Regions from separate parts of the Limibacillus halophilus genome, predicted to be linked through region 2. Evidence: predicted binding sites of a transcription regulator. Region 2 holds the regulator's gene; each other region holds the start of a gene.

Region 1 (7,613 bases), on a different contig from region 2:
CTGGCGAAGTGACCCGCGAATCCTGCGATATCCTGCGCAAAGCCGATGCGGTTTATCTCGACGAGATTCGAAAAGCCGGTCTCTACGACGAAATCTGGCAGGCCTTTGCCGTATTGCTGCCGGTGCGTACCGTTGGTGTTATGGGCGATGCCCGTTCCTATGACCGGGTCTGCGGCCTGCGCGCGGTCACCTCGACCGACGGCATGACCGCGGACTCCTATCCCTTCGAGCATGCTTTTCTGAGCCGCGTGGCGACCCGCATCATTAACGAGGTGCGCGGCATCAATCGCGTCGTTTATGATGTGACCTCCAAGCCTCCCGGAACCATTGAGTGGGAATAGGATCGCGGTCGAGCAATGGTCGAAATACTAAAATCGACGTGTCATTGCGGCGCCGTGGAACTAGCTTTAACGGTGCCGGACGGGCTCAAGAATCCACGGCGTTGCAATTGCTCGATTTGCAGCAGAAAAGGCGCGGTAGTCGCTTCGGTCAAGCTTGAGAATCTGGAGGTCGTGAAAGGCCGCGAGTTCTTGACCGAGTACAGCTTCAACACACACACGGCCAAGCACTACTTCTGCAAGGTCTGCGGAATCTATACCCATCATAGACGCCGTTCCGATCCCTCGGAGTATGGGGTGAATATCGCCTGTATAGATGGCGTGTTGATCGAAGACTACTTGGATGTCGAATGTTCAGATGGCAGGAACGCGCACCCAAGCGACATCTAAGGGGGCGGGTGCTATTCCAGCACGAATAAAGCCCTTTCAATTGCTGGGCCGAATATCCTCCAGAATCTTGTACATATAGGTCGTCGCTTCCCAGCGGTCCTCCATCGGGTGGCGGGCAAAGGCGGGGATACTGCCAGCGACCGTGAATCCCAAAGCGCGGTATATACGCTCGGCCGTCGCATCGGCGGTATCCAAGGTCAACAACCAGCGTTCAGCCCCGATTGCCTGGCGCTCCACTTCGCGCATCAGGGCCTGTCCGATGCCCCGGCGGCGGAAGTTTGGATGAACCAACAACTTCGAGACCTCACCGCGATGCGCCTGGTTTGGCGTCATCTCCAGGTTCAGTTGCACTGTCCCGGCCATCACACCATCGACTTCCGCGACCAGCAAGCGGCGTTTGCCATCGGCCACCGACGGGGCGACCTTCTCGCGCCAGAAAGCCTGAGCTTCGAAATCGCCGAACGGCAAGACAAAACTGACATTGGCGCCATCATGGACACAGGCCTTTAAGATTTCGGCTAACGGTTTCAGGTACGATGCAATTTCGGTGGCCTCTAGGACGTTGATTCGATAATCCGCTGCTGCCAATTCAACCTCGCCTGCCTAGCCAATTGCTTGGCCGTTCTCGATCGTCACAGACGATGATGATATAGCGGGGCATTGGTGACGCAAGACTGCTTGCCTGCCCTTGGGGATTCCTCTTGGACTGCTATGTCAGCTTGCCATGCCGGGTGACCTGACCGAGGCCTCGCCAGGCAGGGCGTGCCTCGATGTCTTGGCTGCCGCAGGCCTCACAGCGCAGTTTGCTAGAAAGGTGAGGGACCGGATAGTGAGGTCCGAAGCGGGGAATTAGCCCCGCTGTCTCCAGGATCGCGTTGTGGAAGCAGCGGTTGCACCAGCAAAAGACGTCCAAGTCCATCGCACGCAGGTCGCCAAGTGATGTCGGCGTCGGCGACGCATCTTCCGGCATGCCCAAGTTCCTTTCACGCAATGAGACTGGATTGCAGTCTAATACATAAAAGAACAAATAAGGAACACAGGTGAATGACGGAACGGTAAAGGCCTGGGAGAACCGGAGGATCGGCATGCGAAAGAGGTGGGACCGGAACCCGTTGCCTGGCAGGCAGGCGAAGGAGTCTCAGCCTATGACGACCAGCTCTTTATCGAAGATACGCAGTGCGTCCGACAGGTTGCTTGAGCGGCTCAACCGACGTTTCCCCGCGAAGACTGCGTACTCCTGCTTCTTACCGCCTTGGCTTACTGCTTTGACGATGGAAAAGCGCGGCGACTCCATCGTGTGGCGGAAAACCGAGAAAATGGCTTGGCCTTGCTGGTGGTCCAGGGCGTAATCGCGCCATTCTCCGCGCGCCACCCGCGTGGAGTAGAGCGAAAGCAACTGACTTAGTTCATGACGGTTGAAGAAGGTCGCACGTTGGGATTTCGGCCTCCCGGCCGAGGGGCTCGGATCGAAGGTCACCACGATTGCCATCGTTGCCCTTGAATCTCCCTCATTTCCCAAAATTGCAATAATAGTGTTCCTCAAAATCACCGTGACGTCTAGGAAGGAATCAAGAATCGGCACGAAGCCGACCACGACGCGCAATGCGCCTCTTTGCCCGGCATGTCATAATGGCTATAGTCGCGGCGCAATGTGACTGACGCTCAGCCACGGGAGAAGCAGCTTGAGCGATATTTTTGAAGAAGTCGAAGAAGCCGTAAGGCACGAACAGTACATGAAGCTCTGGAAGCGCTACCGCTTTGTCGTCATCGGCGCGGCGGTTGCGCTGGTGCTGGGGGTGGCTGGATACCAGGGCTGGACCTATTGGAAGCAGCAACAGAGCATCAAGAATTCCGAACGCTTCGCGGCGGCGCTTGCCATCGTCGATGAGCAGGGGACGGCGGAAGCTGTCACGGCTCTAGAGGAGGTGGCCAAGGAGAACCCCTCGGGCTATGGGGTCCTTGCGCGCTTCAGGATTGCCGGAGAGCATCAGAAGGCCGGCGACAAGGCTGCGGCGGTCGGTGCACTGGATGCGCTTTCGAACGACACTGCGGTGCCGAAGGCTCTGCGCGATCTTGCGCGCTTGCAGTCGGTGATGCTGGATTTGGATGATGCGGCTCCGGATGCCTTGGAAGGCCGCCTCGCGCCCTTGTTGAATGAAGCCAACCCCTTCTATGCCAGCGCGACGGAATTGATGGGGTATATCGCCATGAAAAAGGGCGATGACGAAAAAGCGCGTACGCTGTTTCAGACTTTGGTCGATGGCACCGAGGCGCCTGGCGGCGTTCGTAGCCGCGCGCAGCGTATGCTGACAGTCCTGGGGGCCGAGTAATGCTGGGTTTCTTAGGGGAAAAAATCTGATGAAGTTTCGATCGGCCGTTCATTCCCTGAAGCTATCTTGCTTGGTGCTTGTGGGGTTGCTCTTCCTTGGTGGCTGTAGTCTTTATGACGACTATATCGGTGATGCGGAGTCCGACCCGCCGCTGCCCGGCACCCGCGAACCGGTCTACAACCTTGATCAGGCCCTACGCGCCGACCCCAGTGTCGCTGACCTGCCCGTGACATTGCCTGCTCCACAGGCCAACGCGGAGTGGGCGCAGGCGGGCGGTAGGCCCGATCATGCCATGTACCATCTGGATCTGGGTACGGGATTGCGCTTGGCTTGGACCGCCGACGTCGGCGAGGGTTCCGGCTCGAACGTGCGTATTCTGGCGCAGCCTGTCGTAGCGGAGGGGCGGATTTTTACACTGGACGCCACCTCCAAGGTTTCCGCGTTTGATGCGAATAGCGGCCGCCGTTTCTGGCAGCGCGATATTGCGCCCGAAGACGAGGATGACGGCTTCTTTGGCGGCGGTCTCGCCTATCAGTCGGGCCGGCTTTACGTCACGACGGGTTTCGCCCAGGTTCTGGCGCTCGACAGCTCCAGCGGCGAGGTTATCTGGCGTCAACAATTTGCGACGCCTTTGCGCGCAGCGCCGACCGTTGTAGGTAATCAAGTTTATGTCGTGACCATCGATAACCAGACCTACGCTCTTTCCGCTGGTGATGGGTCGCAGGTTTGGGTTCACCGCGGCATCCAGGAGGCCGCCGGTCTTTTGGGCGCAGCAAGCCCGGCCGTGACGAATGATTTGGTCGTAACGCCTTACTCCTCGGGTGAGCTCTATGCACTGCGGCCCGACAACGGCCATGTCCTTTGGAGCGATTCCCTTTCCGGCTTCAAGCGTAGCGACCCCATCCTCGATCTCGCCGATATCAGAGGGCATCCCGTTATCGATCGAGACTTTGTGCTGGTGATGGGCAACAGCAATCGCTCCGTGGCTATTGCAGCCCTTCAGGGGCAACGCGCCTGGGATATCGAGGCTGGTGGCATCAGCACGCCCTGGACAGCGGGCGATTTCGTCTTTCTTGTGACCAACGAGCAGACGGTAATGGCGGTTGTGCGCAGCAGCGGTCGCGTTCGCTGGGTCACGCAGTTGCCGAGGTTCGAGGATCCGGAAGACCGTGATGGCCCTATTGCTTGGTACGGACCGATTGTCGCGGGCAACCAGGTGATCGTTGCGGGTTCCAATGGAGAGGTCCGAATTTTGGCCCCCTCCGACGGTGCGGAAAACGGCGTAATAAAGCTTCGCGGCAAGGTGACGATCGCGCCTTTGGTGGCGAACCGGACGCTGTATCTATTGACCGAGGACGGCGACTTGCTCGCCTACCGCTAGGCGGTAGGAGCGGAACCCCAGATGAGTTTTACCCTCGCCATCATCGGAAGGCCGAACGTCGGCAAGTCGACGCTGTTCAACCGTCTGGTCGGCAAGCGCTTGGCGTTGGTTGACGATCAACCGGGCGTGACGCGTGATCGCCGTGAAGGGGAGGGGCGTCTTTACGATCTAACCTTCAAGGTGATTGATACCGCCGGTCTTGAAGAGGCCGACGGCGGAACCCTAGAGGGCCGAATGCGGCAGCAAACCGAACGGGCGCTCGCCGAGGCGGACCTGGCTGTTTTTATTGTCGATGCAAGAGCGGGGGTGACACCCCTGGATGCGCATTTCGCAGAGGTGCTGCGGCGCAGTCCGACGCCTGTAATCCTGATTGCGAACAAGTGCGAAGGACGGGCGGCTGAAGCCGGCTTGGCCGAAGCTTGGCGGTTGGGAATGGGCGAACCGGTACCGTTTTCTGCCGAGCACGGCCTTGGAATTTCCGACCTGCACGACGCCATTCTGGAGCGATTGACCGTTTTGCGAGAAGACCAGGCGGTTTCGCAAGCGCCACGAGTCAGCAAGGGGAAGAAGGCTAAGAAGGAGCCGTCGACGCCCGAGCACGCCGAGGACGGCACGGAAGGCGAGGAGCCGCCCAGCGGGCCACTACAGCTTGCGATCGTAGGACGGCCCAACGTCGGTAAATCGACTCTCGTCAATCGCATGATTGGTGAAGACCGGTTATTGACAGGGCCGGAAGCGGGCATAACGCGTGACGCCATTTCCCTCGATTGGGAGTTTCGCGGCGTGCACTTCCGGCTTGTGGATACCGCAGGATTGCGCCGTCGCGCCAAGGTGACGGATCGGGTCGAGCGGTTGTCTGCCTATGATACCAAGCGCGCCATCGACTATGCCCAGGTCGTTGTCTTGTTGTTGGACGGTCAGGAGGGACTCCACAAGCAGGACCTTTGGATCGCACGCACGGTTATCGAGGAAGGCCGAGCGCTGGTCATTGGCCTCAATAAGTGGGACGCCCTCAAGGACTCCAAGGCTGCCATCAGCGAGGTGCAGGACCGCATGATCCGCTCGCTGCCCCAGGTCAAGGGTATCCCCTTGGTGCCGATTTCCGGCCTGACCGGGCGAGGTCTTGATCGTCTGATGGATGCAGTGCTGGAGGTTTACGAAACCTGGCAGAGCCGCATCTCCACAGCGCGCTTGAACCGCTGGCTGAGCGCGATGCTGGAGGCTCATCCGCCGCCAATGGTGTCAGGCCGTCGCCTCAAGATTCGCTATGTGACGCAGGTTAAATCACGCCCGCCCACGTTTGCGCTCTGGGTATCACGGCCCAAGGAGTTGCCGGACAGCTATGTTCGCTATCTGGAAAATGGCATGCGCGAGGATTTCGACATGCCAGCCGTGCCTATACGCTTTCTTCTTCGCAAGGGCGACAACCCCTACGCCTGATCCCAGGTTACTTCAGCGATATTATTTCGCCATGCCGCGAGCAATCCGCCATGGCCAACGGCACGAAATGCTCGGCAATGTCCTCAGGAGTCTTCAGGAGTGCCGGGTCTTCTGTCGGGTAGGCCAGGGCCCGCATAGCCGTTCTCGTGCCACCAGGATCGACCATATTGATCTTGAGGTTCGTTTTAGTGACCTCACCGGCCCAGTTACGGACCAGGGCCTCCAGACCCGCCTTGCTGACCGCATAGGGGCCCCAATAGGGCCGGACGCCCTGCGCGGCGCCAGATGTCACGAAAACCGCCCGTCCGGCCTCTGATTGCCGCAACAAGGGCTCCAAACTGCGTATCAGCCGATAGTTGGCAGTCAGATTGATATCTATTACGCGCTGCCAGACCTTCGGGTCGATATGACCCGTCGGTGAAAGGGCGCCCAAAATCCCGGCGTTGGCGATCAGCACGTCCAGTTTGCCAAAGCGCTCGAACAGGGAGGCGCCAAGTTGATCGATTGCTTCGAAGCTCTGCAGATCAAGGGGAACAAGTGTCGCCGGCGGCGCGCCGAGTGCCTGTACTTCATCGTCGATTTCCTCCAGACCGCCCACGGTGCGGGAGACGAGGACCAGTTGCGCGCCCTCTCGGGCGAAGGCCTTGGCAACGGCTGCGCCGATGCCACGCGAGGCCCCCGTGATCAGGGCAATACGGCCGCGGAGACGGCCGTTGCAGCTACCGTTGCTGGTTTCGGCTTCGGTCATGCAGGGTTCCTTACTTTCGTCGATCTCAATTGGGCTACGGCCTTCTTCGAGCCATACAAAACTCCGAGCCCTAATAGCAGTCCAAGCCCTGTATAGGCAAAGCCTTCCAGTGTGATCGGAAAAGCCGGTTGAAACCGTTCGGCGGTGCCCTGGCCGATGGCGAGCTCGAAGTTGCGGGCAAAAACCAAAGGGCGCTCCCAAAACGCCGCTTCGGAAAGCTGGCGGAAAGCTTGGGTCAGACGCGCTTCATCTTTCAGGATCTCAGTGTGGAGCCGACCGGAAAATTGGATGGCCGCGTCACTGTTTGTCAGTAGGCGCTGGAGGTAGAGCTCCAGTGGCAGATCAAGGGAATCTGCCACATCTCGTAGTCTTTCCGCCTGTAAGCGTGCCTGATCGAGACGCCCGCCGAGGCTTTGTAGGTACTGTCCGTAGAATGCCGGAAACTGAGACGTTAGCAAGGCCCCCGCGGCACCGGTTAGAAAATCTGCCAACCGGGTCCCGAGACGCTGCATATCACGCTTATCCCTATCTGCCGTCGTCGAGCAGTGAGAGTTGAGATGTACGATCAGAACTGTCCTGATCGGTCAGACGCGTTGGATAATCGCCGGTGAAACAGGCATCGCAGAACTGCGGCTTCTTCATGTCGCGCGCATCATAACCCATGGCACGATAAAGGCCGTCTATGGAAATGAAGGCAAGGCTATCCACGCCGATAAAATCAGCCATGCCTTTTTCATCGAAGCGTCCGGCGAGCAGTTCATCGCGCTCGGGCGTGTCAACTCCGTAGAAGCATGAATGACGGGTTGGAGGAGCGGCGACGCGCATATGCACTTCCGTGGCGCCGGCTGAACGGACCATCTCGACGATCTTGGTTGAGGTTGTGCCGCGAACGATGGAATCGTCCACCAAGATCACCCGGCGGCCTTCCAGATGGGCGCGGTTGGCGTTGTGCTTCAGCTTCACACCCAGATGTCGAATCTGGTCGG
Region 2 (7,613 bases):
CGCTGTCCGCGAAGGTCGAGATCGACGGCCAGATTGTGGACAACCCGTACCAGAAGTGGAGCGAAATCGACGCAAGCCTCCCCGACACGAAGATTCAGGTCTTCGGCCCGCCCCCGACGTCGGGTACCCGCGATGCTTTCGTCGAACTGGTTATGGAAGAAGGTTGTGAGACCTTTGCTGCCATTGATGCGCTGCCCAAGGACGAAAAGAAAGCCGTCTGCCAGCGTATGCGCCAGGACGGACCTTTCATCGAAGCCGGCGAGAACGATAACCTGATCGTTCAGCGCCTCGAAGCCGATCCGAATGCGTACGGTATCTTCGGCTATTCGTTCCTCTACGAGAACGAGGACCGGTTGCAGGGCATCAAGGTCGCGGGTGTTTCGCCGACGTTTGACACCATTGCCGATGGATCCTACGGCGTTTCCCGCCCGCTGTTCGTGTACATCAAGAATGCGCACCGCGGCGTGATCCCCGGCCTTGAGGAGTTCGTTGCCGAGTATATGAGCGACGCAGCGTTGGCCTCAGACGGTTACTTGAACGAGCGTGGCTTGGTCGCCCTTTCCGACGAGAAGCGTCAGGCGGTGCAGGAGCAAGTCATTGGCGCAATGGGCATGACCCGTTACACCAACTAATCAACCTGGGAAACTCACGGTCGCCCCTAAAAGGCGGCCGTGAGCGTCTTTTGCAAACGAACCCCGAACCAGCCTGCTCAAGCTTTCGAACAGGCATAAGGAAGCGACCCGTTCAAGATGCTGTCGACCACCTTCATCTTGCTGATTGCGATCTCTCTGGCCAGCTTCATCCTTGGACGGTACCGCATTGTCCGTCTGGCGGCCCAAGCCAACGCCGCCGCCCATTCCCTGCCTTCTTACCACGGTAGCTTCGTAGCGCTTTGGATTGGCGTACCCTGCCTGCTGTTCGTTCTGGTCTGGGCGGCGCTCGAGCCTGTTATCCTGGACGCCGCCCTGCTCGCTTCACTTCCGCCGGAGCAACTGCAAGGCTTGTTGCAGGGCGAGGAAAACCTCCTGCTGGCCGAGATACGCTCGGTTTCGCGTGGTCTGGTGTTTGGCGAGCCGGACCCCTTTGTGGTGGAAGCGGCAGCCCGGCTGAACGCGTGGAAAGCCGTTGCCTCCTGGTCGATGCTAGCGGCCTCTCTCGGCCTTGCTGCCGCCATCCTGTTCGTCAGCTACAGACGCATCGCCCTTCATTTCCGCGCGCGTCAGGCCGTGGAGAGAATATTATCCGGACTGATGGTAACCTGCTCAGTGTTGGCCATACTTGTGACCTTGGGCATCGTGTCGTCTTTGCTGTTCGAGGCTTTCCGATTCTTTGAACGCGTGCCGGTGAGCGAGTTCCTGTTCGGCCTCAATTGGGAACCGCAGATTCCCATCCGTGCCGATCAGGTTGCCGGATCGGGCGCTTTTGGCGCCATCCCGGTTTTCATGGGCACCTTGTTGATTGCCGCGATTGCAATGCTGGTGGCAACGCCGATCGGGCTTTTTGCGGCTATCTATCTGGCGGAGTACGCCAACAGCCGGGTCCGCGCGATCGTGAAACCGATCATGGAAATTCTGGCGGGCATACCGACGGTGGTTTACGGCTTTTTCGCCGTTCTGGTGGTGGCGCCGGCCTTACGCGAGGCTGGAAACTCCCTCGGGCTTGATGTCGCGCCGAACAGCGCCCTGGCGGCCGGATCGGTGATGGGCATCATGATTTTGCCATTCATTTCTTCGTTGTCTGATGACGCGTTAGCCGCAGTGCCGCGATCGCTCCGCGAGGGCTCCTACGCGATGGGCGCCACCAAAGCAGAGACGATCCGCAACGTGCTGCTGCCAGCAGCCCTACCGGGCATCGTCGGCGGTGTTCTGCTCGCGGTCTCACGCGCCATTGGCGAAACCATGATCGTGGTGATGGCGGCGGGCCTGATCGCCACTTTGACGGTTAACCCTGCCGATTCCGTAACGACGGTGACGGTGCAGATCGTCACATTGCTGATTGGCGATACCGAATTTGACAACCCGAAGACGCTGGCCGCTTTTGCGCTCGGATTGCTGCTTTTCGTCATCACGCTGTTCTTGAATGTGTTGGCGTTGAAGATCGTCCAGAAATACAGGGAAAAGTACGACTGATGGCCTCAATGCAATCACCCCAAACAGCGAAGTTCGATTGGTTTGGCAAGGCCCAGGAAGCCCGTCGCCGACGCCGTCACGCGGCGGATCGACGCTTGCAGTTCTATGGAATCGCGGCCATTGGCACGGCGATTTTGCTTCTGGGCGTTCTGCTGGTATCTCTGATGATGAATGGCTCGCCCGCCTTTACTCAAAGCCACGTCACCTTCCAGGTGTTTGTCGACCCGGCAAAGGTCGAGGCCGAAGACCCGGGCTCAGGCGATTTCCGGGGTATTGTTCGTCGCGGCTTCGAGGGGTTGGTTTCCCAAGAACTCTCGCGTCGTGATGGCCGGGACTTTCACGACATGCTGAGTCGGGGCGCTCAGTACATGCTTCGCGATACGGTCGTGGAGAATCCGCGATTGATCGGCCAGACGATAACGGTCACCTACCCCTTTGCCGATCCGATGGATCAGCTCCACAAGGGTCTGATCGACCGCGATACACCGGAGAGCCAGCGCCGCGTCTCCGACAAGCAGATTGCCTGGTATGACGAGATGGCCGCTTCCGGCGCCATATCCAAGCCCTTCAACTGGGCGCTGTTCTTCAATGCGGACAGTCGCTTCCCGGAACTGGCGGGGCTGGCGGGCGCCTTGGTGGGCTCCTTTTACGCGCTCATGGTTTGTTTTCTCATATCCTTTCCGGTTGGCGTGGCCGCCGCTGTCTATCTGGAGGAGTTTGCGCCTAGAAACCGGGCGACGGACTTGATTGAGGTGAACATCAACAACCTGGCCGCGGTGCCGTCCGTCGTCTTCGGGTTGCTCGGTCTTGCGGTGTTCTTGAATTTCTTCGGTTTGCCGCGCTCGTCGCCGCTGGTTGGTGGCATGGTTCTTTCGTTGATGACATTGCCGACGATGATCATCGTGACCAGGGCGGCGCTCAAGGCGGTGCCTCCCTCGATCCGGGAGGCGGCGTTGGGTGTGGGTGCCTCGCGCCACCAGGTTGTCATGCACCACGTATTGCCGCTTGCCATCCCGGGCATTCTGACCGGCACTATCATCGGTCTTGCGCAAGCTTTGGGTGAGACGGCGCCCCTGTTGTTGATCGGCATGAATGCCTTCATCACCTCGGCACCGGGCGGCATCACCGAACCTGCGACCGCACTGCCAACGCAAGTGTTCATCTGGGCGGACAGCCCAGAGCGAGGCTTCGTTTCACGAACCTCTGCGGCGATCTTGGTGTTGATCGGATTTCTCATCGTAATGAATGGCGTGGCGGTGTTTCTACGTCAGCGTCTGGAACGAAAATGGTAGGAGAGCAACAGATGGCCCAGCCGGAGCAGGTCGCCGAGATCGCGCAGGAAGAATTACCGGCTTCCAAAGGCGTTGGTGAAGCACCGCTTGCCAATCCCGCGAAGCCGAAGATGGTGACGCGGGACGTGAATGTTCACTATGGCGAGAAGCATGCGCTGCGCGGCGTCAATCTCGACATAAACGCCAACCAGGTGACTGCCCTGATCGGGCCGTCCGGCTGTGGCAAGTCCACCTATCTTCGCTGCTTGAACCGTATGAACGATGTGATCGACGGGTGTCGCGTGACGGGCGAACTGCATCTGGACAACGAAGATATCTACGATCCCAGGTTGGACGTGGTACAGCTGCGCGCGCGCGTCGGTATGGTATTTCAGAAACCGAACCCTTTCCCGAAGTCGATCTTCGACAATATCGCCTATGGACCGCGCATACATGGGATCGGACGCAACCGGACCGACGTCGAGGAGATTGTCGAATCCAGTCTGCGCAAGGCCGGGCTTTGGGAGGAAGTGAAGGATCGGCTTGATGGGCCGGGCACGGGTCTTTCCGGCGGCCAGCAGCAGCGCCTGTGTATCGCCCGGGCCATAGCGGTTAGCCCCGAGGTGATCCTGATGGACGAACCCTGTTCGGCTCTTGATCCCATAGCGACTGCGCGGATCGAGGAGTTGATCGACGACCTGCGCCGCAACTTTACAATCGTCATAGTCACACATTCGATGCAACAGGCCGCGCGCGTGTCGCAGCGCACGGCGTTTTTCCATCTGGGCGAGTTAGTCGAGGAAGGTGACACCGACGCTGTGTTTACCGTTCCGAAGGACAAACGCACTCAAGGATACATCACGGGCCGGTTTGGCTGATCAAAGATAGACTTGGTAGGGCCGAACCAGCAGAGGCGGGAGAAGAACATGGGAACGGGCAACGAGCACAAGGATCATATCGTCAGGTCTTTCGACGAGCAGTTGGATCTGCTGACGCAGTCGATCGTGCGGATGGGCGGGATAGCCGAAAGCCAGCTTTCGCTATCGATTCAGGCGCTGGTGAGGCGTGACTCCGACCTGGCCGGGAAAGTGGTCGCAAACGACGCCGAACTGGACAGACTGGAGCACCAGGTCGACGAAATGGTGGTCCGGCTGCTGGCGCTTCGCCAGCCAATGGCTATCGACCTTCGCGATGTAATCTCCGCCCTGAAAATTTCCTCCGACGCGGAACGGATCGGCGACTACATCCGGAATATCGCCAAACGCACACTGGCGCTCAACCAACTGCCGCCAATCAAACCGCTGTACGCGATCCCGCGTATGGCGCAGCTTGTCGAAACCTCCATCAAGGATGTGTTCGATGCCTATGTGGAACGCGATGTCGAGCGCGCGGCGGAGGTGTGGCGACGGGACGAAGAAGTGGACGAGATGTACACCAGCCTGTTCCGCGAACTTCTCACCTACATGATGGAAGACCCTCGCTCAATCACGACCTGTACACACCTGCTGTTCATCGCCAAGAATATCGAACGTATCGGCGATCATGCGACTAACATCGCCGAGGTCGTGACTTTTCTGGTGACAGGCAAGCATCTGACCGAAGGGCGCCCCAAAGGCGATACCACGAGCTACACTGTATTCACGCAAGACAGCCAGGAGGCGGAGGGTGGGAACCACGATGCTTGAACGGAACGCTTCGCAGGCCGTCAAACCGCTGGTGCTCATCGTTGAGGACGAAGACGCCTTGGTGACATTGCTGCGCTACAACCTGGAGCGCGAGGGATACCGAACGGCGGCGGCCCGTGACGGTGAAGAAGCCTTGGTTATGGTCAAGGAGGAAACGCCGGATATCATTCTGCTCGACTGGATGTTGCCCCTGACATCGGGCATCGAAGTGTGCCGCCAACTCCGTCGCAGGCCGGATACCAAAGATGTGCCCGTGGTGATGCTGACGGCGCGTGGCGAAGAGGGCGACAAGGTTCGCGGGCTCAACAGCGGCGCGGACGATTATATTACCAAACCGTTCTCCCCTGCGGAGCTGGTCGCCCGATTGCGGGCGGTCATGCGTCGGGCGCAGCCGGCCTTGGCGGCGGATACTCTTGAGTTCGAAGACATGATCATGGATCTCGTTGCGCATAGGGTCCGGCGTGGAAGCCGCAACGTTCATCTCGGCCCGACCGAGTATCGGCTCTTGCGCCATCTGTTGCAGCACCCGGGGCGCGTATTTAGCCGGGAGCAGCTTCTCGATGCCGTTTGGGGACACGATGTCTACGTTGAGCCGCGTACGGTGGATGTGCACATCAGGCGTTTGCGCAAGGCATTGAACGAGGGCGACGAGGCCGATTTGATCCGCACGGTCAGGGCGGCGGGCTATGCTCTCGACAAGCCCATGACAGACGGTGACGCGATAGCCATGAAATAGCCGCTTGATTTAGCGGACCTCGCGCCCAAATCGTTAGGGTCTTTATTTGGGAGCGAACGCCGTGAGATCCGTTATGGAAGAATCAAAGGTAATTCAGTTGGAAGGCGTTCGTTTGACCCTGTCGGCGGCCTCCGGCCCGGTGGAGATATTGCGCGGGCTCGACCTCGAAATCGAGGCCGGCGAAACGGTGAGCATCGTGGGGCCGTCCGGGTCCGGCAAGTCCTCCATGATGATGTTGATCGCTGGGCTGGAGCGGGCAACTGCGGGCCGAGTTCAAATCGATGGAACCGATTTGACGAATCTCAATGAAGACGCGCTCGCGCGCTTTCGCCGTGATCGTATCGGCATCGTTTTCCAGGATTTTCACCTGATTCCAACGATGAACGCCCTGGAGAATGTCGCGGTGCCCCTCGAGTTCGCGGCAGCACCTGACCCTTTTGCGCGCGCAGCCGAGGTATTGGAGCAAGTTGGGCTCGGTCAGCGCCTTACACATTTCCCCTGGCAGCTTTCCGGCGGTGAGCAGCAGCGTGTAGCTCTGGCGCGCGCGTTTGCCTCAGGCCCGCGACTGCTGTTGGCCGACGAGCCAACAGGCAATCTGGACGGCGAGACGGGGCGTCAGGTGATAGAGCTGCTTTTCACTTTGCAACGCGAGCAAGGCACGACTCTTTTGTTGATCACGCACGATCCTGCCCTCGCCGCGCGCTGTGATCGCCAAGTACGAATCCTGGACGGCCGCATCGAAGCGGACAGCCGTCTGTCGGCGGCGGCTCAGTAAATTTCTTGTCCAGCATCACAAAGAACGAGCAAACCTTGTCGCTTCTAGGAAGCCTAGCCCAGCCTTTCAGACTGGCACGCCGCGAATTACGTGGTGGCCTGAAGGGATTCCGGATTTTTATAGCCTGCCTGGCGCTGGGAGTAGCGACGATCGCAGGGGTCGGGTCGTTGTCCGAGGCGATGCTTTCATCGCTTCGCACGGACGGGCGCGCACTCCTGGGCGGCGACGTTGAGGTTCGATTGATCCATCGTGAGGCCAGCGCGGCAGAGGAGTCCTGGTTCCGTGCCAGCAGCAAGCGCCTCTCGCGTACAGCCGACCTGCGCACCATGGCGCGCAGCGGTCTGCAACCGGATGGCACGACGCAGGGGCGACAGCGGTTGGTCGAGTTGAAAGCGGTTGATGAGACCTACCCGCTGTATGGCGCGTTCAAAAGCGACCCGCAATCAGACCTGCCGGACCTTCTGGCCTATCGAGACGGCCGCTGGGGTGCGCTCGTCGATACCGCTCTGTTGGTGGCGCTGGAAATAGAGGCCGGCGATGCCTTGCGAATCGGTAACGTCGACTATGAGGTTCGCGGTACGGTCAAGCGCGAGCCTGACCGTGCGGCGCGCGCCTTTACCCTGGGGCCGCGGGTGCTTGTGGGGTTGGCCAGCCTCGAAGGAAGTGGGTTGCTGCAGCCGGGGAGCCTCGCCTACCACCACTATCGTCTTGAGCCGCGCGATGGATTGACGCCGGAGCAATGGATAGATGCGACGAAGGAGCGTTTTCCCGAGGCAGGGTGGCGGATCGTCGACGTAGCAGGTGGTGCGCCTGGGATGGAGCGTTTCGTCGAACGTGTCACCCTTTTTATGACTCTGGTTGGGCTGACGGCATTGCTGGTTGGGGGCGTCGGAGTCGCCAACGCCGTGCGCAGCTACCTGGGTGAGAAGCGCAAGGTGATTGCCACCTTGAAGGCGCTCGGCGCCTCGGCCCGTCAGATCTTTTTGACATACCTTCTGCAGATTCTTGCCATCGCCG
Region 3 (7,613 bases), on a different contig from region 2:
CAGACCCATCTCGTCATAACCCCAGACGGCGGGGGCGGACAGAATGATACCCGCGACCTGCGGCGCGCCGGGGCGCGTCGTGGCGGCGATCACGACTGCGCCTCCCATACTCTCCCCCAGCAGATAGAGCGGCAGGCCGGGATGGCGCGCGGCCAAAAGCGCCGTGGCATTGCGCAGATCGGCGACCAGACGGCCGGTTCCCGGCCACAGACCGCGATGAGGGGCTGCGCCAAAGCCGCGCTGATCGTAGGCATAGACCGCGATTCCCGCCGCCGCCAGGGCCGTGCCGGGCAGGGCGAAGGCTTCTGCATAGTCGTTCATGCCGTGCAGCGCCAGGACGACGGCTTGCGGCTCGCCGACCGGCAGCCAGGCGCGCCAGGGCAGAAGCAATCCGTCATCGGCGCGGAATGTGCCCTCGCTCGGCGTGGCGGTCGTCAAAAGTTCGGGGGGTGGCCCTTCGCCTGCGTTGTAAGGCCCCGGCGGTGCGAACTGCGTCGTGCAGCCCGCCAGTGCAAGGGCCAGCAGCAGTGTCATCAGGAAGAAGCGAAAGGCTCTTGCGTGATCAGCCTTGAGCGCCCGCATGCGCGCCCCGCGTGAGCTGCAGGAAGATATCCTCCAGGTCGGTTTCCTCGGTCGTAACATCGACCGGTGTCAGCCCGGCGCTGCCCGCAGCCGAGAGGATTCGCGGCAGCGGACTTTCGCTGGCCCGGTACTGAAAGCGCAGCGCATGTTCGCCGACCTTCTCGACGCTGAACTCCGCAAAAGGCTTGGGCACCGCCTCGAAGCTTTCGGCGAAGGTGATGGTCAGGGTCTTGTTGTCCAGCTTGCGCAGCAGGGCCTGCGTGGTGTCGCAGGCAATAACCTCGCCATGATTGATGATGGCGATGCGGTCGCAAAGCTCCTCGGCTTCTTCCAGGTAGTGAGTCGTCAGCAGGATCGTGACGCCGCGCCGATTAAGTTCCTTCACCTGCGCCCAAAGCTGCTGGCGCAGCTCGATATCGACGCCGGCGGTCGGCTCGTCCAGCACCAGTACGGGCGGGTTGTGAACCATCGCCTTGGCGACCATCAAGCGCCGGCGCATACCGCCGGAAAGCGTCCGGGCATAGGCCTTGGCCTTATCAGACAGACCCAGCATCGCGAGGATCTCCAGGGTCCGGCGCTCGCGCGGCGGAACGCCATAGAGACCGGCCTGCAACTCCAGCAGCTCGAAGGGCGTGAAGAAGGGGTCGATGTTAAGCTCCTGCGGCACCACGCCAATAGCGGCGCGCGCCTGCCGTGTTTGGCGGTCGATGTCGCAGTCCCAGATGCGGGCGGTGCCGCCGGATTTGTTGACCAGTCCGGCCAGGATGTTGATGAAGGTCGACTTGCCCGCGCCGTTGGGTCCGAGCAGCCCAAAGAGGCTGCCGCGCGGAATCGTGAGGTCCACGGTTTTCAAGGCATGCTTGGCGCCTTGCTTGCCGGCGGCGGCGTAGGTCTTGTCGAGGCCAACGGCCTCAACCGCGAAGTCCGGCAAGTGGGGATTTTTGTCGGCCGCGCCGACGGCGCTTGTCATCTGTTCGTCCTTTGGCATGATGGCAATGACTTAGGCCTTTCGTCCGCCCACGACAAGCGATTGATTGTTAGGCGTGACCAGTTATAGTCCCAGCCGAGTTTTCGGTTGAGTGAGGAAGCGATGGCAAATCAGATCGAGCCGCCCGAGGTTATCGAGGTAGAACGCGCGCAAGTCGCCTGTGACGGCGGCGATGATGCGATGGGTCATCCCAGGGTTTACCTGAACATGGGCGACAAGGGATTCGTGGAGTGTCCTTACTGCGATCGCCGCTTCGTGCTGAAGGAAGGGGCTGACGCCTCGGCTGGCCACTGACCGGCACTCGACTTGGGAGGCAGGCTTCAGGCATGCTGCTGACATCATGAGCGCCGATTCCTCCACACCGATCAAACACCTCTATCTCGTCGATGGTTACGGGTATCTCTTCCGGGCTTTCTTCGCCATGCCCTCGATCACCCGCAAGGACGGTACGCCGACCGGGGCCGCCTATGGCTTCTGCAACATGCTGGTCAAGCTGCTCCGCGAGAGCGACGCCGATGCCATGCTGGTCACCTTCGACGCCTCGGGGCCGACTTTCCGCAACGAGATCTACCCGAAATACAAGGCCAACCGCGACGAGACGCCGGAAGACCTGATTCCGCAGTTTCCGATGGTGCGCGAGGCGGCGGCGGCTTTTGGCCTGCAAAGTCTGGAGCTGACGGGCTACGAGGCCGACGACATCATCGCCACCGTCGCCCGTCAGGCGGTCGAGCGGGGTATCCAGGTCACGGTCGTTTCCTCCGACAAGGATCTGATGCAGCTCGTCCGGCCCGGTGTCTCCATGCTCGATCCGATGAAGAACCGTCCGATCGGTCCCGACGAGGTTTTGGAGAAGTTCGGCGTCTCGCCGGACAAGGTGGTGGACGTGCAGTCCCTGGCCGGAGACTCCACCGACAACGTGCCGGGCGTGCCGGGCATCGGCATCAAGACCGCCGCACAGTTGATCGGCGAATACGGCTCGCTGGAGGCGTTGCTGGAGCGCGCCGCCGAGATCAAGCAACCCAAGCGCCGCGAGAACTTGATCGCCTTTGCCGAGCAGGCGCGCATCAGCCGCCGTCTGGTGGAGCTGACCGACGCCGCGCCGGTCGAAGTCGAATGGGGTCGCCTGGCCCTGCATGAACCGGACCCGGAAACCTTGCGGGCCTTCCTGGACAAGTACGAGTTCCGCAGTCTAAAGGCCCGGCTTGCCGAGCAGTTGGAGGCGGGTGATCTGGTGCCGGACGAACGCGAGCCTGCCAAGGTGGGCGCCGTCGAGGCGTCCCGTGAGGATGGCGCTGTACCGTCGCCTGAAAGCAGCGGGCCCAGTTACGAACTTGTTTGCGACCTGGAGAGCCTGGATCGCTGGGTTGCGGAGGCGCGGGAAGCTGGGTTGGTGGCGGTCGATACCGAGACGACTGGCCTTGATCCCATGCGCGACCTGATGGTCGGCATCAGTCTCGCGATTCGGCCGGGCCGGGCCTGCTACATCCCCTTGCGGCATGGGCTGCTGCAACATGAAAGCGACCAACTGCAATTGGGTGAGGAGACGCAGCAGGCTGCACCCAAGCAGATCGCGGTCGCCGATGCCATCGCACGGTTGAAACCCCTGCTGGAGGCGCCTTCGGTGCTGAAGGTCGGGCAGAACATCAAGTTCGACATGCTGGTTTTCGCCCGCGAGGGTGTCTGGCTGCATCCCATCGATGACACGATGCTGCTGTCCTACGTGCTGGAGGGCGGTGCCCATGGGCACGGGATGGACGAGTTGGCGAACCTGCACCTGGGCCATACCACGATCAAATTCGACGAGGTCACCAAGCAAGGCCGCCAACGGATTACCTTCGATCAGGTGCCGCTGGACAAGGCGCTGGACTATGCCGCCGAGGATGCGGAGGTCACGCTGCGCCTGCATCAGGCGCTCAAGCCGCGGCTGCGCGTCGAGCGTCTGGCGACGGTCTATGAAACCCTGGATCGCCCGCTGGTGCCGGTCCTGGCGGAGATGGAACGCTGCGGCATCAAGGTGGACCGCGATATTCTGCGGCGCTTCTCCAATGACTTTGCGCAGCGGATCGAAGCGCTCGAAGAGCAAATCTATATCCTGGCCGGAAAGCGCTTCACCATCGGCTCGCCCAAGCAGCTTGGGGAAATTCTGTTCGACGAGATGGGGTTGGAGACCGGACGCAAGACCAAGGGCGGCGCGCCGGGTACCGGGGCCGAGATTCTTCAGGGTCTGGCCAACCAGGGGCATGACCTTCCCGCCCGGGTGCTGGATTGGCGGCAGCTGTCGAAACTGAAATCCACCTACACGGACGCGCTGCAGAATCAGATTCACCCGGAAACCGGCCGCGTCCACACGACTTTCAGTCAGGCGGTGGCCTCGACCGGGCGGTTGTCGTCGAACGACCCCAATCTGCAGAACATCCCGATCCGCACCGAAGAGGGGCGCAAGATTCGCACCGCCTTCATCGCGGAGAAGGGTTGCAAGCTGCTGTCGGTCGACTACAGCCAGATCGAATTGCGCCTGACCGCCCATATTGCCGAGGTCGAGAGCCTGCGGCAGGCCTTCGCCGAAGGACAGGATATTCACGCCATCACCGCCAGCCAGGTCTTTGGCGTTCCCCTGGCGGAGATGACACCGGAGGTCCGCCGTCAGGCCAAGGCCATCAATTTCGGCATCATCTACGGCATCTCGCCCTTTGGGCTGGCGCAGAACCTCGGGATCGCGCAAGCCGATGCCAAGGCTTATATCGAGGCCTACTTCGAGCGCTACCCAGGCATTCGCGATTATATGGAGAGCACCAAGGCCCTGGCTCGCGAACAGGGTTATGTCACCACTCTTTTTGGGCGGCGCATCCATGTGCCGGGCATCAAGGACGGCAATCCGGCGCGCCGTAATTTTTCCGAACGGGCCGCCATCAACGCGCCGATCCAGGGAACCGCAGCAGACATCATCAAGCGCGCCATGATCCGCTTGCCTGACGCCTTGAAGGAGGCAGGGTTGGGCGCGCGCATGCTGCTGCAGGTGCATGACGAACTGTTGTTCGAAGTGGCCGAGGCGGAGATGGAAGAAACCGCAGCCCTGGTCAAACAGGTGATGGAACAGGCGCCCCAACCGGCGGTCACGCTCGACGTTCCTCTGGTAGCCGATGTAGGGATCGGCGACGACTGGGCCGCAGCGCACTGACAACAAGGAACAGCCATGACGGCAAAGACCATCGAATACTTCTATTCCGTGGCCTCGGGATACAGCTACCTGGGTGCGGGCCGGTTTTACGACCTTGCTGCGCGTTCGGGCAGACAGGTGATTCATCGCCCGGTTTATCTGCGTATCGTGTTGGAGCGGACAGGGGCGACCCAGTTCCAGGATCGCCATCCGGCACGCATCCGGCAGATGGTCGAAGACTTGGGGACGACCGGGGCCTACCACGGCATCCCCATCAATTCCGACCCCTCGCACCACTATGACAATATCGAGGTGGCGGCGGGCATGGCGGCAACCTTGATCCTGCAGGGCCGTGACCCGGCCATGCTGTCATTTTTGATGCAGCAAGCCCTGTGGCGCGACGACCGCAGTTTGGCCGATACGACCGTTCTGGACGACTTGGCGTCCCAAGCGGGGCTCGACGGTCCGGCGCTCAGGGCCGAGGCAAGGGGCGAGGCCGCGCAGGACCTCTTGCAGAAGAACTCCCTGGAGGCCGCCGAACGCGGCATCATCGGCGCGCCAACTTATATCGTCGAGGGCCGCGCCCTCTTCGGTCAGGACCGCTTGCATCATCTGGAAGCCATCCTGGCAGAGAGACTCTAAGATAGGCTTGCTCGGCTGCTTGATGACATGACGATTTGCGGAAAATCGACTGCCGAGGCCACAAGACTGTCATGGTAGCCGTGCTAAGCAACCGGGTGTCGCGGAGCGAGTGCCGCCATTGGGCGATTGTGAGGGCGTAGGGTGCATCTGATAGCTGGACAGTTGATTGCCTTGTGTGGTCACATCCAAAACGATCGTGACAGTATTGTTACGGCAAAAAGTCACCGCACCCGCAGCCGCCTCCCCTCGTCGGGATCCCCCGAGGCCCTCGCGGTATAGAGTGACGTATTGGGAAACGCCGAATAGAAGGAGGCAAAGGATGTCTTTCAAGAAACGACTGATGACGGGTGCGCTTGCAACCCTGATGTCGGCCGCCGGTCTGGCCGGGGCCGCGAATGCCGCAACGGAGATTCAGTGGTGGCATGCTTTTACGGGCCGTCTGGGTGATCTGCTGGCCAAGCAGGTTGAGGACTACAATGCCTCGCAGTCGGACTACGTGGTCGTCGCCACCAACAAGGGCAACTATTCGGAAACGCTAAACGCCGGCATAGCCGCGTTCCGCGCAGGCGAGCAGCCGCATATCCTGCAGGTGTTCGAAGTAGGAACGGCAACGATGATGTCCGCGAAGGGCGCCATCAAACCCGTTTACGAGGTGATGGCCGAATCCGGTCTGCCCTTCGATCCCAATGCCTATCTGGCTGCGGTCGCGGGTTACTATACCACTACCGACGGTCAGATGCTGTCGCTGCCGTACAACAGTTCAACGCCGGTCCTCTACATCAACAAGGACGCCTTGAAGACCGCAGGGTTGGACCCTGAAACCAAACCCAAGACCTGGGGCGAAGTCGAGACCGTCCTGACGGCCCTGAAGGCATCGGGCAGCGCTTGTCCCTTGACCACGGCTTGGCAGAGCTGGGTGCATCTGGAAAATCTCAGCGCCTATCACAACGTGCCGTTTGCGACAAAGGACAACGGCTTTGCCGGTGTTGACACGGAATTGGCCTTCAACAGTCCCGTGCAAGTCAAGCACATCGATACCTTGGGCCGCTGGGCCAAGGACGGACTGTTCATCTATAGCGGTCGCCGGAACGAGGGCGGCGCGCGCTTCCGTTCGGGCGAATGCGCGCTCTTCACCGAGTCTTCGGCGGGTTATGCCGGCGTGAAGGCCGAGGCGCAGTTCCCCTTTGCGGTCGTGAATCTGCCCTATTGGGATGATGTGGCGGGCGCACCGCAGAACACCATCATCGGCGGCGCGTCGCTTTGGGTAATGGCCGGACATGAGGGCGAGGAGTACAAGGGCGTTGCGGATTTCTTCAACTTCCTTTCCTCTGCGGAAGTTCAGGCGGATTGGCATCAGAATACAGGCTATCTGCCGATTACCACGGCGGCCTATGAGCTGACCAAATCGCAAGGCTTCTACGAGACCAGCCCCGGTACCGACATCGCCATCCTGCAGATGACCGGTAAGGCGCCGACCGGCAACTCGAAGGGCCTGCGTCTGGGCAGCTTCGACCAGATTCGCGGCATTATCGACGAGGAGCTGGAAGGTGTTTGGTCCGGCAGCAAGTCGGCCCAAGAAGCCCTCGATGCTGCCGTCGAGCGCGGCAACCAGCTTCTACGCCGCTTCGAGCAGGCCAACCGCTAACGGACAGGCGGGCATAACGGCGCGGGATAGCCACTCCGGTTCATCTCGCGCCGTCGCCCTTTCCTGTTCCACTGGTCACGGGCTGGGGACGCAAGAACCGTGCAAAAGCGAGTCATTTTTCAGAACAAGGGGCTGCCTTACCTGCTGCTCTTGCCCCAACTCGTCATAACGGCGCTGTTTTTTCTCTGGCCGGCCGGACAAGCGATTTACCAGTCAGCCTTCATCCCGGACCCCTTCGGCTTGAAATCCCAGTTTGTCGGTCTGGGGAACTTCGAGTTTCTGCTGGGCGACCGCTACTATCTGGAATCCTTTCGCACGACGGCGGTTTTCAGCCTGCTGGTCGCGGCCGTCTCCATGGGGTTGGCGCTGCTGATGGCCGTCCTGGCGGACCGTGTGATCAAAGCCGCCATGGTTTACCGCACCCTTTTGATTTGGCCTTACGCTGTGGCACCGGCGATCGCGGGCGTCCTCTGGCTTTTCCTCTTCAATCCCTCCATTGGACTAGTTGCCTACTATCTCAAGCAGATGGGGTACGACTGGAACCACGTGCTCAACGGCGACGAGGCCATGGCGCTGGTGGTGGTGGCCGCTTCCTGGAA
Region 4 (7,613 bases), on a different contig from region 2:
CCATCTTCGCCGAACATCTGGAGCCAGCTGGAAACGTCCAGGAAGCCCGTGCCCGAAGAGTTCGGGTTCGGCATGGAAACGTGACCCTGATAGACCGGCTTGGTCAGATCTTCCCAAGATGTGGGAACCGGCAGGCCGTTCTTCTCGCCTTCGACGGTGTTGAAGCAGATGGCCGCGACCCAGGCGTCCATGCCCACCCAAGCCGGCGGATTGGCTTTATCCCGGAATTTTGGATCGAGCTTTTCCACACCCTTGGGCGCGTAGGGCTCAAGCATGCCCTCACTCTTCATCAGAAGCAGCGACGTAGCGGCCAAGCCCCAAATTACATCGGCTTGGGCATTGTCCTTCTCAGCCAAAAGCTTGGCCGTGATGATGCCCGTCGAATCGCGCACCCACTTAACTTCGATATCCGGATGGGCCGCGTTGAAGCGCTCGGCATATTTCTGCAAGTCCTCGGCTTCGATGGCCGTATAGACGGTCAACGCCTCCGCTTTGGCGGCGGTGCTGAGCATCATGGACATGGCCAGGGCGGTGAATGCTCCCCCCAGCAAACTACGATGAGATAATTTCATGTCAGAAGACCTCTTCCCTGTGGTGAATTTCGTTGATTTGCCTTTTTAGAATCCGAACTCTATCGGTTTCGCGGCAAAATTATTACAGAAATATTACACCGCCGTCACGTATCGTAACAATCTTCTTCTGGGCGAGACGGCCTGACTCAATTCGGATACCTAAAGAAGCAAGCGAGGTATCGTATCGCGCCAACGCCGCACCAAGACTTCGCGATCGCCTTCGTAGGCCTCCAAGGTTGTATCGAAGACGAAAAGCTCACCGTCGGTCGTAGCCTCAACTTGAATCTCGGTACGGACCTCCCAGTCGCCGCGCTTGCGCCAGCTCGTGAAATGCAGATCCGCAGTAGCCGTTGTCGGATCCTCCGGAGAAATCGACCAGGTTTCCCGACGCACCTCTTGCTGCAGCAACCCGTGGTCCGGCAACTCCTCCACGCCGCTGTCCTCCAGGATACAGTATCGGGTCACGTTGCTATTGAGGTCGCGTTCAATCCAGCGCCGGTTCTGCTTGGGCTCACAAATTTTGTAAGTTGGAACAGGCGGAAGTTCGGGCTCTTCGAAGTCATAGCGATCATCGCAAACGGTGCGACAGGGCAAGGTCAGACGCGCCGCCGCACCTAACTCCAGCGTTGCGGTTACGGCCGTCGGCGGCGGTTGAATGAGAGGCCAGTAGGCGGTGGAGATTGCCAGTTGCAAACGATGCCCCGCCAAAAAGCGATGCCCGCATTCATCAAGCACGATCTGTAGGTCTTCGACTTGACCGGGGACCATTGGCTCCGGCGTTTCATTGCCGCGCCGGTGCGTGAGATTGAGGACACCCCATGAAACGCGGTGTGCCGCACCGTCCGGCGCCAAATCGATCAGTCGAATGATCAGATTACCGACTGCGGCGTCGATTGCGACCTTCAGGGTGAGAAACGGTCGCCCCAGAATCTCCAAGGGCGCAACCAAAACATCAGACTGGAACAGAAGAGACCCGCCGCCATCGATCCGCTGGTCGCCGGGCAACTGACCATCAGGTGCGACTGAGAAGTACTCCCCGCATTCCAGCCCCAGATCCTGAGGTGACTTCAATGACACCGAAACCTGGCTGCCACCTTCATCAGACAGGCTGCCATCCCGGTTAAGGAACAGGCTAAACGGTTCAATGTTGTCGGAGGGCCAAGTCTGCTCTCCGACCCAACGTCCAGGGTCTCTTTCGCGCCAGCGTGTCGGTCGAACGGCTTGCGTGATATAGGCACGATAGGCGGGCAGGCTTTCCGCGCCGTTGTCTTCCTCCTTGAGCCAGCGGTCCCACCAACGCAGCGCCTCAGCGAAAAAATCGATGCGCGGGTGGGGATAGGCGAAATGGGGATACTTGTGAATCCACGGGCCGTTGATGGCCTTGGCAACGCCTCCAAGGCCCGCCACAGCAGCCGGCGGCGCATTCTTGTAACCGTCGGCCCACCCACCTATCACCAAGGCTGCGGCTTTCAAGGCACCATAGTCCTCACAGATGGAGCCGTGCTTCCAGTAGGCATCACGGTGCGGATGACCGAACCAAATCGCGACCAACGGCGGTAGGTTCTCCAACCTTTCGCGCCACATCTCGCGCCAACGCTCCCCAACCAACAAAGGATCGGGCGGGCGGGAGCTACGCGACAGCATCGAAGCAGCCCAGCTGAGGTTGCTGTTTAGAAGGCAGCCGTTCTTGTAATGGATATCATCGTTGTAACGATCCACTGTCGTGGAGAGCGCTATCACAGCCTTTAAGGGTTCGGGCGCCAACGCCGCTACCTGCAGGGCGTTGAAGCCGCCCCACGAGATTCCCATCATGCCGACCTTGCCGCTGCACCAAGGTTGCGCCGCAATCCAGTGGATGACCGCGACAGCATCATCCCACTCCTGCTGCGTGTACTCGTCGGTCATCAGGCCGTCCGATTCGCCGTTGCCACGCATATCAACACGCACACCGGCATATCCGGCTTGGGCAAAGGTCGGATAATTGGTTTCGTCACGCTGCGCGGTGCCATCGCGCTTGCGGTAAGGGAGGAACTCAAGAATTGCCGGAACGGGTGCCACATCGGCGCCGCGCGGGCGCCAGATGCGCGCCGCTAGCCGGCAGCCGTCGTCCATCTCTATCCAGACGTTTTCCAGCACATCATGGCTTGCCACAGCATTACCGGACATGAAGTACACCCTCCCAAGTGCCGACAAGGGAACAATCTTGCCGAACTAATGGTGCGATCAACAACGAAGAAAGATGCCGGGGGCCTAAATGATCGCGTGGCGAACCTTCGCGGACACCCATTCGCTCAACACCACGGTTCCAAGGATAACGATGAAAATCATGGTTACTTGCGGCCAGGCCAGTACATTCAGCGATGCCTGAAGTTGGAGGCCAATGCCTCCGGCGCCGACCAAGCCCAGAATCGTCGACTCTCGGATGTTGATATCCCACCGAAACACCGAAATGCCGAAGAACGCTGGCAACACCTGAGGCACAATAGCGTAGTCCACGACCTGTGCGGCAGATGCGCCGGTCGCAGAGATCGCCTCGACCTGAGTCTCGTCTATCTCCTCAATCGCCTCATAAAGGAGCTTAGCGACAAAGCCGATCGACCTAAGGCCGATGGCGACGATTCCCGCCAGAATCCCCGGACCTATGATCGCCACCAGCAACAGAGCCCATATCAGCGAGTTGATCGAACGCGACGACACAATGATGAAAAGCGCTATCGGTCGTACGAAAAGGACGCTGGGTGTCGTGTTTCTGGCAGCCAGAAAGGCCACCGGAATAGCAATGGCGATGCCCAGGAGCGTCCCCAGCGTTGCGATATTAAGCGTATCCCACAGAGGGGCCCAAAGCACGTCGATGTAAGACCAGCGAGGCGGAAACATCCGTCCGCCCAAATCGGCGGCCTGGGTCGGCGCATCGGCCACAAAATACCAGATCGTGTCCTTCGTCATCACCTGCCAACAGAAGATAAAGAAGACCACGAGAAGGAACCAACCGCCCCACAATGCCCACTGTTGCAAGGTTGTGCGCTTGCGCCAGACAGCCGAATCGGAAGTTTTTGTAATCGGCATTACTGCACCCACTTGCGAACGAAGCCGGAGGAATATTCCGCCACCATGACGATAGCGATGATCATCAGCAAAATTGCGCCGGCCGAGTCATACTCGTAACGATCAATCGCCGTGTTCAAGGTGGCGCCGATACCGCCCGCCCCGACGATTCCAATCACCGCCGACTCTCGGAAATTGATATCCAGACGATAAAGCGACAAGCCTATCAAACGCGGCATGACCTGCGGTTGAATGGCGTAATTCACAAGCTGAAGCCAGCTTGCGCCGGTCGAGCGAACCGCTTCCGCCTGGCTCTCGTCAATGTCTTCGATATCCTCCGCCAGCAATTTGGCGAGAAAACCAATGGTGGCAAACGACAAGGTCAAGAACCCCGCGAAGGGACCAAAACCGAACATTGCAACAAAAAGAATGGCGATAATGATTTCCTGCAGGGCCCGCGACAGCGCAATGATCGAGCGGCAAACGTAGTAAACGGGACGCGGCGCCAGATTGCGCGCAGCCCCGACGCCGATGGGAACGGATATCAGAATGCCGACGACCGTTGCCGTTACGGTCATGGTCAAGCTTTCGACCAACCCTTGTGAGATATCCGACCAACGACTCGTGAAATCGGGAACCAAGAAACCCTGCACGAAGCGCCAGCCTCGCTCCAGTCCGTCATAGACACGGACCCAGTTCACCTCGACGGAACTGATCGCCAGGATAAGATAGATGACCGCACCACTGTATATTCCCAAGCGCCATCGAGCGTCTTGGATCAGTACGGGCGGACGCTTCCAACGGCGCGGTTTGACGGCGGCGTCTGTCATCTCAAGTCAGCCCCGCCAAACGTTCTTCCTTCACCAGCGCGGCGTCATCATGGTCATCCGAGTGCGCAGCCTTACGCATCGCTGTCCAGTCCTCCTCGCCGTAGATTTCGGTCAGCACCTTGTCGTCAAGCGCATCCGGCGGGCCGTCGAAGACCACTTGCCCCGCCCGCAGGCCGATGATCCTGCGCGTGAAGTTCTGCGCCAGGATCACGTCATGAATATTGATGATGGCCGGCAGGTCCCGCTCTGCGCAGATCTCGCCGATCAGCCGCATGATCTGTCGCGAGGTCTTGGGGTCCAGCGATGCCGTGGGTTCATCCACCAGCAGGAGCTCGGGGTCTTGCTCCAACGCCCGTGCGATACCAACACGCTGGCGCTGGCCGCCTGACAGCGCATCGGCACGCTTTTCGGCCTGATCGGACAAGCCAACACGATCCAAGAGCTTGAAGGCCTTATCCAGGTCGGATTGATTAAAACGTCGCGTGAACGACCGCCAGAAAGGAACATAACCCAATCGGCCAGAAAGCACGTTCTCCATGACGGTCAGCCGCTCGACCAACGCGTATTCCTGGAAGATCATACCGATCCGGCGCCGGGCGCGGCGCAGTTCCTTGCGCGGCAACGAGGTGATATCCAAATCGCCCAGGAAGACCTTGCCCGCGGTCGGCTCCACCAAGCGGTTTACGCAGCGAATCAAGGTAGACTTGCCGGCGCCGGAGGGGCCAATCAACCCGACCACTTCGCCGGACGGGACCTCGAAGGAAACATCGCTGAGCGCTTTATCTCCGGTCTTATAGGTTTTTGAGAGATTGGCGACCTTAAGCACCGGGCATCTCCAGATAAGCAAGTACCAAAAACGGAACCGGATGAACGTCGCGTGCCGCCGGACACTTGGATAACCAAATGTCCGGCGAACCGCTGTACGTTAAAGTTCCGATTTTCCCAACACGGGAAAGACGACGAAAAAGCTAAATCAAGCGTCTTACTGACAAGCGTAAGAAACACCGTTGGCTTCGTCGATCTTGCGAATGACGGCCCAATGGTCCTTGAAGGTGATCGGCACGAACTGCGCTTCGCCGGATTTGCCGAACTCTTCTTCAAGAGATGACCCCTCCCACTTGAAGGAGAAGAAAGCCTCTTGGATCTTCTCCTGCAGTTCCGGCTTCAGGTTGTAGGCTATGCCGTAACCGGTCGTCGGGAAGGTTTGGGATTTGTAGATCGAAACGATCTGCTCGGCCTTGACGACATCACGGTCCAGCATGCGCGCCAGAACCGAATTGGCGATGGCAGCCGCTGGATAGTCTTTGTTAGCGACGCCCAGGATCGAGTTATCGTGTTTGCCGGAGAAGACAGGCTCGAAATCCGTGCCGGCAACGAACTGGTAGTCGGCTTTCAGGATCGCCGAGGGCGCCTTAAAGCCAGAGTTCGAAGTCTCAGACGTAAAGGCCATCTTCTTGCCCTTGATGTCCTCGACCTTGGTGATGCCGGAGCCGGGATAGGTGATGATCTCCATCTCATAACCGAAGGAGCCGTCGGCGCTCGCCATCATGGTGAAGGGCCGGAAGCCCGCACAGGCGACAGCCAGCGGATTCGAGCCGGTATTGAAGCCTGCAATATGCAGGCGGCCGGCGCGCATCGCCTCGATCTGGGCGGCATTGGACTGCACCGGGAAGAACTGCACCTTCTTGCCGGTTACGCTTTCCATGTGGGCCAAGAAGTCCGACCAAGCCTTGGCGTAGACAGCCGGATCCTCGACCGGTGTGTAAGCGAAGATCAAGGTGTCCGGATCGATCTGCTGAGAGGCATCGCTCGGAATATCGGCGATCAAGTCACCGTCGCTGTCCGTGAAACGGCTATCCAACGTGAACTCGGCACGCGCGGGGCTCACAAGAAAGGTCAGCGCGGCAAGCGCCATTAAAAGCAACTTCATCGGGTATCTCCCTGGTCTGTTTTACGGAGCGTTATAAGAAGCTCACTTGGCTAACGTTTTATGATGTTTTTATTACGAACGGAAGTTTGCCGTCGGAGCAAGCCGAAAATTGTTGTGAGACTGATACCGGGGAATAAGAATTCCGAACCACGCTGCGACGGCTTAGCGCTGGATTGCGGGCGCGTTGCACTTTAAGTAGATAGGAGATCTATTAAACCACCAGGATCAAGGCCATGGAAGACGACAGTCAGCTTCGCGTTACACCCTTCGCGACCCACTGGGGCACCTATCACGCGGAGGTTCGCGGCGGCAAGGTGGTTGGCGTCAGGGACTATGCCGACGATCCCGATCCCGCGGTCATCGGCCCTGGTATCGTCGATATGGTCGAGCATCCGACGCGGGTCGGTCGGCCGATGATCCGCAAGGGCTTCTTGGAAAAGGGTAAGGATTCCGACCGCAGTGGCCGCGGCCGCGAACCCTTCGTCGCCGTTCCCTGGGATGAGGCTCTGGAAATCGCCTCGGGCGAGCTGGACCGGGTCCGTAAGGCCCACGGCAACCAAGCGATATTCGGCGGATCCTATGGCTGGGGCAGTGCCGGCCGTTTTCATCACGCGCAGAGCCAGGTGCACCGCTTCCTGAACTGCATCGGCGGCTATACGCCCTCCATCGACACTTACAGTTATGCGGCGGTCAGCGCCATTTCGCCCCACGTGGTCGGCCACTTTGCCCGCCTTGTCTTGAATCAGGCGACGGCCTGGCCGCATATCGTCGAGAATTGCGAGCTGATGGTGATGTTCGGTGGCATGGCCATCAAGAATGCCCAGGTAACCTCGGGCGGCGTTGGTCGGCACACGACCCGCGAGGCACTGTTGGCAGCCAAGCGAAACGGCACGCAATTTGTCTCCGTTTCGCCGCTGCGCAGCGATGCCATCGACCTGTTGGACGCCGATTGGGTCGCTGCGCGGCCAAATAGCGACACCGCATTGATGCTGGCGCTTGCGCACACGATTCACAGCGAGGGATTACACGATCAGGCCTTCCTTGATCGCTATTGTACCGGCTTCGACCGCTTCCTGCCCTATTTGACAGGCCAGAGCGACGGCCAACCCAAGGACGCGGACTGGGCCGCCGGAATTTGTGCCTTGGAGGCTGAGATGATCCGCAGCCTAGCCCGGCGCATGGCGGGCAAACGCACCATGATCACGGTTTCCTGGTCGATGCAGCGTGCCGATCACG

Evidence for each region. Region 2 encodes PhoB, which activates phosphate uptake and scavenging genes when phosphate is short. Its sites were predicted from a motif close to TNTCATAAAACTGTCA; they were not measured.
Region 1: FHR98_RS04485 (DUF2794 domain-containing protein) is a predicted target of PhoB. The motif match lies at 2,240-2,255, and genes of this name have one in related genera.
Region 3: ugpB (sn-glycerol-3-phosphate ABC transporter substrate-binding protein UgpB) is a predicted target of PhoB. The motif match lies at 5,567-5,582, and genes of this name have one in related genera.
Region 4: phnD (phosphate/phosphite/phosphonate ABC transporter substrate-binding protein) is a predicted target of PhoB. The motif match lies at 6,439-6,454, and genes of this name have one in related genera.

Annotation. Positions count from the first base shown of each region.
Region 1 covers NZ_JACHXA010000002.1:282,544-290,156, reverse strand. Annotated here, with positions in the region: gene guaA (glutamine-hydrolyzing GMP synthase) at 1-341, shown strand, start outside; gene FHR98_RS04500 (GFA family protein) at 357-728, shown strand; gene FHR98_RS04495 (GNAT family N-acetyltransferase) at 765-1,316, opposite strand; gene FHR98_RS04490 (hypothetical protein) at 1,438-1,698, opposite strand; gene FHR98_RS04485 (DUF2794 domain-containing protein) at 1,867-2,217, opposite strand; gene FHR98_RS04480 (tetratricopeptide repeat protein) at 2,411-3,058, shown strand; gene FHR98_RS04475 (PQQ-binding-like beta-propeller repeat protein) at 3,087-4,439, shown strand; gene der (ribosome biogenesis GTPase Der) at 4,461-5,879, shown strand; gene FHR98_RS04465 (SDR family NAD(P)-dependent oxidoreductase) at 5,887-6,627, opposite strand; gene FHR98_RS04460 (DUF2937 family protein) at 6,624-7,139, opposite strand; gene purF (amidophosphoribosyltransferase) at 7,153-7,613, opposite strand, start outside.
Region 2 covers NZ_JACHXA010000001.1:382,082-389,694, forward strand. Annotated here, with positions in the region: gene FHR98_RS01750 (substrate-binding domain-containing protein) at 1-632, shown strand, start outside; gene pstC (phosphate ABC transporter permease subunit PstC) at 750-2,129, shown strand; gene pstA (phosphate ABC transporter permease PstA) at 2,129-3,421, shown strand; gene pstB (phosphate ABC transporter ATP-binding protein PstB) at 3,532-4,278, shown strand; gene phoU (phosphate signaling complex protein PhoU) at 4,327-5,085, shown strand; gene phoB (phosphate regulon transcriptional regulator PhoB) at 5,078-5,821, shown strand; gene FHR98_RS01780 (ABC transporter ATP-binding protein) at 5,895-6,596, shown strand; gene FHR98_RS01785 (ABC transporter permease) at 6,602-7,613, shown strand, end outside.
Region 3 covers NZ_JACHXA010000008.1:106,384-113,996, reverse strand. Annotated here, with positions in the region: gene FHR98_RS13515 (alpha/beta hydrolase) at 1-642, opposite strand, end outside; gene FHR98_RS13510 (ABC transporter ATP-binding protein) at 563-1,552, opposite strand; gene FHR98_RS13505 (zinc-finger domain-containing protein) at 1,673-1,864, shown strand; gene polA (DNA polymerase I) at 1,911-4,748, shown strand; gene FHR98_RS13495 (2-hydroxychromene-2-carboxylate isomerase) at 4,764-5,369, shown strand; gene ugpB (sn-glycerol-3-phosphate ABC transporter substrate-binding protein UgpB) at 5,689-7,014, shown strand; gene ugpA (sn-glycerol-3-phosphate ABC transporter permease UgpA) at 7,114-7,613, shown strand, end outside.
Region 4 covers NZ_JACHXA010000002.1:563,883-571,495, forward strand. Annotated here, with positions in the region: gene FHR98_RS05780 (putative 2-aminoethylphosphonate ABC transporter substrate-binding protein) at 1-572, opposite strand, end outside; gene FHR98_RS05785 (CocE/NonD family hydrolase) at 732-2,738, opposite strand; gene phnE (phosphonate ABC transporter, permease protein PhnE) at 2,823-3,638, opposite strand; gene phnE (phosphonate ABC transporter, permease protein PhnE) at 3,638-4,447, opposite strand; gene phnC (phosphonate ABC transporter ATP-binding protein) at 4,449-5,273, opposite strand; gene phnD (phosphate/phosphite/phosphonate ABC transporter substrate-binding protein) at 5,430-6,377, opposite strand; gene FHR98_RS05810 (molybdopterin guanine dinucleotide-containing S/N-oxide reductase) at 6,611-7,613, shown strand, end outside.